DNA from 3 places in the Parabacteroides sp. AF27-14 genome. Region 3 is predicted to be linked to each of the others. Evidence: riboswitches for the same ligand, from Rfam matches in the RefSeq annotation. Region 3 holds a riboswitch; each other region holds the start of a gene.
The links. Region 3 has a riboswitch for cobalamin ahead of DWY79_RS14540 (porin family protein). Riboswitches for the same ligand answer to the same signal wherever they lie in the genome.
Positions count from the first base shown of each region.

Region 1 (3,289 bases), on a different contig from region 3:
TTATACCGACTTCCTTCAATCCGGTCACGAAACTGGGACCCGCCGTGATACCGACTACGGCGATAAACATATTCAACCCCAAATTATTTAATATCCAAACGGAAGGCTCCGGAATACGCCCGAAGGTCGGATGCTTAGAACGAAGCCATCCAAAGACGAGCCCGGCTATCAAAGCACCTCCACTCGTACTTAGGCTAATCGGGACACCCCCGAAATGAATCGCGAGCGAACCTAAAATTCCCCCTAAGAAAATACCGATACCCACGAAAATCAAATCGGTCTGATTGGTTGGGCGATCGGGATATCCCAAAGCCGTCGCCGCTTTATTTACCTCTGATTTCATGCCTACCAATTCCAGCATATCACCAGAATCTATCACCGTAGCGGCCAAGACCGGGATATTGATACCCGCACGCCTTACGGACTTGATGCTAACACCATGCATAAACGATTGATTGCGTAAATAGCAGATCTTTTTCCCCACGTATTCCTTATGGATCACTAGTACGGGTAACGTCTCTGCCGGAAAATCGAGCAATTCAATGTCATTGACCTCGTCGCCAATCCAGTTCTCCTCTCCGATCACGAATTCTCGGCGACCGCTTAGAACAACCTCATTTCCGGTATGTAAAACCAAATCCGGTTTAACATCGGTTACTACATTATTAATACGGACACACTCCACGAACAAATGCCGTCCCAATTGGTCTAAATATACCTCCAACTGCTTTACGCTTTTGCCATCCTTGAACCATTCATTACTAATCTTATAGGCCCGGAAAGTTACCGGACGGGCAGCAGGCATAAAGCCCGGTTGCTCGCTCTCGTCGTTATTTCCCATTTTAGCCTCTAGCTCTTTACACGCTTTTTTCACGTAGTCGAGTCCTCCTAAAAGACGTGGCCCGATATCACTCACTAACCATGCGGATCCTGCCGTACCGAAAATATAAGTTACCGCATAGGCCACGGGCATTACATTTACCATAGCGCTTTTATCCGTATCGCTAATATTCATCTGTCCGATCGTATCTTCGGCAACTCCTAATACTGCCGACATCGTCTGGGAGCCCGCCAATAATCCTGCGGCCTCGCCTGCGTTATATCCCATAAGTTTCGCTAACAAAAAAGGAGCGATCAAACAAAACACACACATGACGGCGGCGAAAAGCATTTGAGGAAGACCTTCCTTTTTCAATCCCCGGAAGAACTGTGGCCCAACACTATATCCTACAGCGAAGAGGAACATCAAGAAAAAGACGGACTTTAACGGTCCGCTTATATCGATTTTTAATTGCCCGATCAATACACCGACCAATAATACGCTGGTAACCGTTCCCAGCGTGAACTTCTTTATCTTAAACTTGCCAATCCAGAAACCGAGAGCTAAGGTTATGAAAATAGCTAGCTCCGGATAATGTTGAAGTAAATTAGTTATCCATTCCATATCTATTTATTTGATGTTAAACAAAAAAGATGCTATTGAAACAGGGATTCTTTGAAAGATGTTGTTACTTTTCGGGATTATTTATATAAATTTGCGACCGCTTAGGTGATAGAGTTTGTCTACCGACAATTCTATAAAAGGGAATCCGGTTAGAATCCGGAACAGTGCCCGCTACTGTGAAGCTCTTGAAAAGGAAAGCGTTCTGCTATGCCACTGTCTTAAGAAAGATGGGAAGGTTGCTTTTCGAGCCAGTCAGGAAACCTGCCAAGCGAAGTAATGATTAATTCCTCCCGGGGTTAGGAGTAATTAAGAGGATAGAAATATCACCTATATCTAAAAGATGTTGGAGACGGAATAATACGTTGTCTCCGTGGGATTGATATGTAATCTAATTATTAATATATTCATATGATGAGGAAACACTTACTATCTTTCTTCCTGCTGGTCATCAGCCTAGTTTGTCGTGCGCACGATGGCGAGAATTTTGTAGCATCCGATTTATTCGCCTCTTTACAACCGGGCGATAAGGCCGCTTTATTGATGGTACATTTTGGAACAACCCATGATGATACCCGTGCCTTGACAATCGACGCGATCAATCAAAAAGCGAAAGAAGCTTTCAAAGATGTTGAGTTGCGTGAGGCATGGACTTCTCGCATTGTAATGCGCCGCTTAAAAGCTCGTGGCATAGAGAAACTAAACCCGATCGAAGCCTTGGAAAAGTTAAAGGCTGATGGTTATACGCACATCTTGATCCAATCCACGAATATAATCGAAGGTATCGAGATGGAATCCTTACGTAAAGACGTTGCCGCCATGAAGTCTTCTTTCAAGGAAATCCGAATCGGCAATCCCCTATTGTATACGCCGGAAGATTATGAGGCAGTAATCGCTGCTATCATAAAAAATGGGGCGAAGGAAGGCGCTACATTATTAGTAGGTCATGGCACTTATACTCCAGCAACGGCCCAATATGCCATGTTGGATTATATGTTGAAGGAGAAGGGGTTCAAGAATTATTCCGTAGGAACTATTGAAGGTTATCCTTCTTTTGATACGATGGAAGCTCAAGTAAAAGCCAATGGTACGAAGAAAGTCGTGTTAATGCCATTTATGTTTGTCGCTGGAGACCATGCGAAAAACGATATCGCCGGTGATTGGAAAGAGGAACTGGAAAAGAAAGGCTACGAGGTAAGCGTATTTATGGAAGGTCTGGGACAGAATCCGGATATTCAGAAGATTTTCATCGAACATGCCCGTTTCATGGCTAAACATAAGATGATCGATATCGTTGATAAGAAGAAAGCTTATGCGGTAGAGAAGGACTAAAAAAGTTCTCCAAATCTATGTTTTATTCCTTTCGGAAGAAAAAGTAATTCCTTCCGAAAGAAACTAAATTTTCATTCGAAGGAAAATGGAATTTCTTTCGAAAGGGATTTCACATGCATACAATAAACAGTTATAATGCTAAATATATGAAAAGAGTTTTGACAATCTTACCGTTGACAGCCTTATGTATCAGTACGATGCAGGCACAACACAAGAATGAGTACACGAATTTCGCCGATACGACATTCAATATTCAAGAAGTCGTAGCGACCGCCGCACGCAAGCCACGTCCACAAATCACGAAGTTGGACGTACCTATGAAATATCTTCCTATTTCAATTAATAGCATTACGGCGAGTAGTTTGGAGTTGCGAGGTATCCGTAATATCCAAGATGCGGTACGCTTTATGCCGGGCGTACGATTCCAGACATCTTATGGCGCATTTCAACAATTGTCGATCCGTGGTTTCGATCATTCTATCATGATGATAGACGGTATCCGCGATGAACGTTCGG
Region 1 covers NZ_QTLZ01000009.1:145,309-148,597, reverse strand. The annotation lists gene aspT (aspartate-alanine antiporter) at 1-1,444, opposite strand, end outside; cobalamin riboswitch at 1,531-1,728, shown strand; gene DWY79_RS11615 (sirohydrochlorin cobaltochelatase) at 1,856-2,773, shown strand; gene DWY79_RS11610 (TonB-dependent siderophore receptor) at 2,920-3,289, shown strand, end outside.
Region 1: another riboswitch for cobalamin. It lies ahead of DWY79_RS11615 (sirohydrochlorin cobaltochelatase); the one in region 3 lies ahead of DWY79_RS14540 (porin family protein).

Region 2 (3,289 bases), on a different contig from region 3:
AGGGAGTTTACACTTTTCTAAACATTACTAACAACAAAATATTTATTCTATGTATAAAAGAATAATATCATTAACTGTGCGGTCAACACACGCAAAAACATGGTCAATGGATAAACCGTCGCATATCCAACCGCCGGCGCATCATTTCCTGCCGCCATATTGGAATAGGCTAACGCAGGAGGATCGGTCGTACTTCCCGCAATCAATCCCATCAACGTAAAATAATTCAGTTTATAAAAATACCTTCCCACACAACCGATAATCAGTAGAGGCAATAACGTTATTATAAAACCATAACCGATCCAAGCTACACCACCCTTATTGACTATCGTATCGACAAAACCTTCACCCGCACTCAATCCCACGCAGGCGAGAAACAACGTGATTCCTAATTCCCTCAATAGTAAATTAGAACTTTGCGTGGTATAAGTAACCAATTTATAACGATAACCGAACCGGCTTATCAATATCGCAACGATCAACGGACCTCCCGCTAATCCTAATTTCACCGGTTGAGGAATACCCGGAAAACTAATAGGAAGACTTCCCACGATAATACCCAAAACTATACCAACAAAAATAGTCACCAAATTAGGTTCATTCAAGCGTTTCATTGAATTACCCAGCGTCTCGGCAACTTTCTCCACCGCCAATTCACTACCGACCACTGTCACCCGGTCGCCTATTTGCAAGACCAGATTAGGAGTAGCTACCAACTCCAGCCCCGCACGATTGATCCGAGTCACGTTAATTCCATGTAAACGGCGTAACTGCAAAGCCCCTAATTGCTTACCGTTGATTTCAGACCGGGTAACCAAAATACGCCGGCTGATAAACTGGCTTTCCGCCGGAATCCATTGCTTACGATCCATCTGTATTTCTTGACCGATAAAAGTCTTTATCGCCTCCACGTCATGCTCTGCGGTAATAACAAAAATCTTATCATCCCCATTCAATACCGTGTTCCCCGCCACGATCTCTATCCGATTCGTATCGTTACGTAAAATACGGGAAATAACAAATTCACGGTGTTCCAACAATTTAGATAGCTCACTTACGCTACGACCAAAAATCGCCGGATTCTTCACCACCAAAGAGATAGGTACAGCCTCTCCTCCCGATTCCGTATCCGTCTCTTCTTCCAATTGTTCCGTCTCCTTCGCAAAAGAGATACGGAAAACATAACGGATAAAAATCATCGACAAGATAATGCCGATCACACCTAACGGATAGGCAACCGCATATCCTAAAGCGATCGTTTCATCCGAGATCCCCGTCATATCTGAATAAGCCTGTTGAGCAGCGCCCAATCCCGGTGTATTCGTCACTGCTCCGGATAAGATACCTACCATTGTCGGTATAGGAATGCCTGTAATATAATGTATAATCAAGGCAGTAATCACCCCTAGAAAAACAATACCGCAAGCAAGCATATTCAACGTGATCCCTCCCTTTCGAAACGAAGAGAAAAATCCGGGGCCTACTTGCATACCTACCGAGTAAACAAATAAGATCAAACCAAACTCTCTAAAAAAATGAACGACCGACGGATTCGCCGTAAAACCGAAATGCCCGAGAAAGATCCCGACAAACAGTACCATGGTAATCCCTAAAGAGATACCGAATAGCTTCAGTTTACCAAGCTGGATCCCCAGAGCGATCACAACGGATAACAAAAGGATAGAATGCCCTACCCCTTCTCCCCATAACAATTCATTAATCCATTCCATATCTATTCATGTATATATTAATTTAAGATAAAAAAGTACCTCTGGCGAATCACTTCGGCAGAGATACACATATTGAACATTTAGTATCCCAGTTTAATCTGGCATCCATTCTAACAACATTTACTAATATATTTTCTATTTCTTATGCTGATAATTTAGACAAACTTTCCTCTTCCGGCAAAAGGGTTACCGGCCATTCAAATGTCGCACGACAGTGCGAACAGATCCTTTTCATACGTCTTTGTTCCTTTTAAGATATTGCTTATCTTTTCGTACTGCTTTCCTAATCCCTCGAGCAAAAACAGCCTTTAATGAATGGCAGGTCTTCTGACTGACTCCCATCTTGAGGCCTTCCCGGTCGCTAGAACCAGTGGCGATAGTGTTGTTTCAAGATGTTCTTCGGAGCTTCACAGCAGCGGGACTGTCCGGGATTTACACCCGATTCCCTTTTAATCCACATACCCGAATGGTATATGCGGAACCGATTCGGGAACAAAGATAGCATGTTTTCCGTATATATCATATCTTTTCGCTTTTTTGTTTACTTTTATTATCCAAATAAAAAAATCCCGGGACAAAACAATTGAACCGGGATCTTTTAACCTCTAAGCTATCCTCCCGACAGGAAGAGGCTTTGATTTTCCTTAAATAATAATTACTACAAGGGAATATTTCCATGTTTTTTAGGAGGATTACTCTGGCTCTTATTTTTCGCCATTTCCAACGCCTGAATCAATTTAAAACGTGTGTCTCTAGGTTGTATGACTTCATCTATAAATCCTTGCTCGGCTGCCCGGTAAGGATTTGAGAATTTCTCGGTGTATTCACGAATTGCTTGTTTCTTCTCCTCATCGTTGGCTTTCCGGTATAATATATTCACGGCACCTTCAGCCCCCATCACCGCAATCTCAGCCATCGGATATGCCAAGTTTATATCGGCACCGGTAGGCTTACTTGCCATTACGATATAGGCTCCCCCGTAAGCCTTCCGGGTAATCAACGTGATTTTGGGAACCGTGGCCTCCGCATAAGCGTAGACAATTTTTGCCCCGTGGCGTATAATTCCCGCATGTTCTTGCGTACAGCCCGGCAAGAAGCCCGGCACATCCTCGAACGTGATCAATGGAATATTGAAGCAATCGCAGAAGCGAATGAAACGTGCGGCCTTATCAGAAGCATCGATATCCAAGACTCCCGCTAAAAAGGCAGGTTGGTTCCCTACGATACCTATGGTACGGCCTCCCAAACGAGCGAATCCCACTACAATATTGCGAGCGAAATGAGGCATAACCTCGAAAAAGTAATGATTATCCACTATCGGCTCTATAATATCCTTGATGTCATAAGGGACATTAGGATCTTCCGGAATCACATGCTGCAACGACTCTTCTACCCGACGCACATCGTCAGCACAAGCTATAACTGGAGCGTCTTCCATATTATTAGAAGGCAGGAAACTCAGAAGTTCCCGGATACTCATCAAAGTCTCCTCTTCCGTATCACACACAAAATGTGCGACCCCGCTTTTTCCGCTATGTACCTGCGCCCCGCCCAGCTCT
Region 2 covers NZ_QTLZ01000013.1:52,541-55,829, reverse strand. The annotation lists gene DWY79_RS13990 (putative transporter) at 48-1,730, opposite strand; cobalamin riboswitch at 2,030-2,231, opposite strand; gene DWY79_RS13985 (acyl-CoA carboxylase subunit beta) at 2,389-3,289, opposite strand, start outside.
Region 2: another riboswitch for cobalamin. It lies ahead of DWY79_RS13990 (putative transporter); the one in region 3 lies ahead of DWY79_RS14540 (porin family protein).

Region 3 (3,289 bases):
CTGGCGTTGCCGCTATCTTTGGCCCGGGTACTTCCGTATCGAAGGCAGCTTGCCAGATCCTTGAGATCTTGTTAGGCGAATAAATGGAGTTTAGACCTTACGGTTTTTAAATAAAGAGAGGCTGGACAATTGATTTTGTCCGGCCTTTTTTAGTATTGTATGCGGGTTTATGTACTTTTGTAGCGATTATTCAATTAAAAAGGGAAAGAATCATGGGAATCGTTATAGGTATAGATGTGGGAGGTAGCACGACCAAGATCGTCGGCGTGGAGGATAAGAAGATCAAGAACCCGATGTTCGTGAAAGCTACCGATCCGGTAACCTCTTTATTCGGGGCCTTCGGTAAATATATTTATGATAATAACATCTCGCTCTCGAATATAGAGAAAGTGATCTTGACAGGTGTAGGTAGTGCTTATATCGATCAACCTTTATATGGCTTACCAACTGCGAAGACGGATGAGTTCCTTGCGAATGGGCTAGGGGCGCAATATAATACGGGACTGGACAGTCTATTGGTGGTCAGCATGGGAACGGGTACCTCCTTTGTCAAGGTACAAGGCTCCACGATCGAGCATATCGGGGGATTGGGTATCGGTGGCGGAACAATCCTCGGCTTGTCTAAGCTATTATTGAAAACGCATGACTTTCACCAAATAGCGTCTTTGGCCGAGCACGGTTCCTTGAATGATATCGACTTGCATATCCGGGATATTACGCCGCATCCGCTACCCGGCCTGCCGCTGGACGTGACAGCCTCTATTTTCGGAAAAGCGGACGCGAACGCTAAGGTTGAGGATATCGCTCTCGGTATCGTTCATATGGTCTTGCAGACCATCGGACAAGGAGCTGTTTTCGCCTCGTTAAATGGCGATATCAAGAATATCGTATTGATCGGTAACCTGACTCGCTTGCCACAATGCCCGGATATTTTCCCCCGTCTGGAGGAGATGTGCGATGTCCATTTCAAGATACCGGAGTATGCCGAGTATCGCACGGCTATCGGGGCGGCTTTATGCTATATCAGGAACCGGGAATATAAGGATATTTTTTGTGGAAAGTGTTAGGCTACATCAAAACTTTATGTATCTTTGCTACATGCTTTGTTCCCTTTCGGCAATCGCCGGATAGGGATTAAAAGGGAATCGGGTGAGAATCCCGGACAGTCCCGCTGCTGTAAGCTTCATAAACGGGTTGAGCAATACTGTTGCCACTGTTCATTCAAGTGAATGGGAAGGCGCTTAAGACCGGAAGTAAGTCAGAAGACCTGCAAGGCGTGTATATTTTCGACGGCTTCGAGGAAAGGCCGGAAGAGAACGCAAGAACCGTATCCGGTTTTTACTATTCTTTATCCAAGGTTTTCTTATCAAGTCGTCTCATGGTTTCGGATAATTATTTTGCCATAATAATTAGGGAAAGAAGCATGAATCTGACCGACGGGATGAGCTCCGTGTGTAAGATGCATGCTTTCTTTGCGTTTAAAGGACTGGGGTATTCCGTGAACACTCTATAGAGAATATTTGTTTATTATTAGAAAAGTGCGTTTATTTGCAACGAGTAATTAACAAAAGAAGTATGAATATGAAGAAAATTGTGGGACTTGTTATGGTTGCCTTGCTAGCGTTGATGGCGCTTCCGGCGAACGCTCAGCTTAAATTCGGTATCAAGGGAGGTGTGAATATATCGTCTGTTCATTTCAACTCGGACGTGTTGAAAGCGGATAACGTAACCGGCTTTCAAGTGGGTCCGATGATCGAGACGACCTTACCGTTGGTCGGTGTCGGGATCGATGCGGCGGTGTTGTATTCGCAAAAAGGTTTGGAGACGACCTCGGCTGGCGGGGTTAAGACTTCGATGAAGACGGATTATATCGATGTTCCGGTCAACTTGAAATGGAAATTCGGTTTACCGATCGTCAAGGCGTATTTGGCAGCCGGTCCGTATATCGGTTTCCGTGTAGGCGGTGATAAGTTTTGGGATATCCCGGGTTCCGTAGCGGATCAGGTGAAGGCGAAGAATTTCAGCGCAGGTCTTAACTTCGGTGCCGGCGTGGAACTGATCAGCCACTTGCAGGTGGGTTTCAATTATGGTCTGGGACTGACTGATAACTATAGTATTGAGAAGGTGAACCTCTCCGACGGTGCCGGAAAGAACCGTGGATGGTCTATCACGGCAGCGATCTTGTTCTAAATAGGTGAAAATAAAATGAGAGAGGCTGGGCTTTAGAAGTCCGGCCTTTTTTGTTATTTTTGGGCTCGTAATGAAACACCTGTTTGAATGAAATACGCGGACGTCATACTTCCCCTTCCTTTGGAGAATAGCTATACCTATCGGATACCCGAAGATCTGGAGAGAGCCGTGACTCCCGGTTGCCGGGTGATCGTGCATTTCGGGAAGAAACGATATTATACGGCTATCGTCATGGAGGTACACGACCGGGAACCGGTATCCGATTTTGAGACGAAGGAGATCTACGCTTTGCTGGATGCCACGCCGGTGCTCCGCCGTCCGCAACTCCGTTTCTGGAAATGGATATCTTCTTATTATATATGTAAGCTGGGCGACGTGTATAAGGCGGCCTTGCCTTCCGGCTTAAAGTTGGAAAGCGAGACGGCGGTTACTTATAATGAGGATTTCGAGGCCACCGCCCCCTTGCGCCCGAACGAGCAAGCGGTACTGGATGCTTTTAGCGGGGTTTTGAAATTGACGATCTCGGAGTTGGAGAAGAAGACCGGTCTTCGAAATGTTGTCCCGATCGTCTCTTCCTTGATGGTGAAAGGGGCGGTCGAGGTGAGCGAGGAGCTAAAGCGAGGATTCGTTCCCAAGACACAGGCGTTTATCCGTTTGGCCGAGGCTTACCGGGATGAGACGAAATTACAGGCGGTGTTCGAGGATTTGAAACGAGCGAAGAAGCAAGAGCTTCTGCTGGTCAGCTTCTTGGATTTAAGCCATACCTTGAATCCCGCTTTATCGAAGGAGCTTTCCAAGAAAGAGCTATTGGAACGCAGTGGTTATACCTCTGCGGTATTGGAGGGGCTGCTGAAACGGGGTATCTTGGAGAGTTACGAGAAAGAGGTGGGTCGTTTGCAAGTATCTGTCTGCCGCTTGCAAGAGCCGAATCCGCTCAGTCCGGCGCAAGAGAAAGCCTATGGAGAGATCCATGAGGCTTTCAAGACGAAAGAGGTCTGCTTGCTTCATGGCGTGACTTCCAGTGGTAAGACCGAGATATACGTCCGTTTGATCCATGAGGTCTTGCGGCTGGGGCGGCAGGTTTTATATATGTTGCCGG
Region 3 covers NZ_QTLZ01000014.1:84,034-87,322, forward strand. The annotation lists gene scpA (methylmalonyl-CoA mutase) at 1-83, shown strand, start outside; gene coaW (type II pantothenate kinase) at 213-1,067, shown strand; cobalamin riboswitch at 1,087-1,290, shown strand; gene DWY79_RS14540 (porin family protein) at 1,582-2,190, shown strand; gene priA (primosomal protein N') at 2,278-3,289, shown strand, end outside.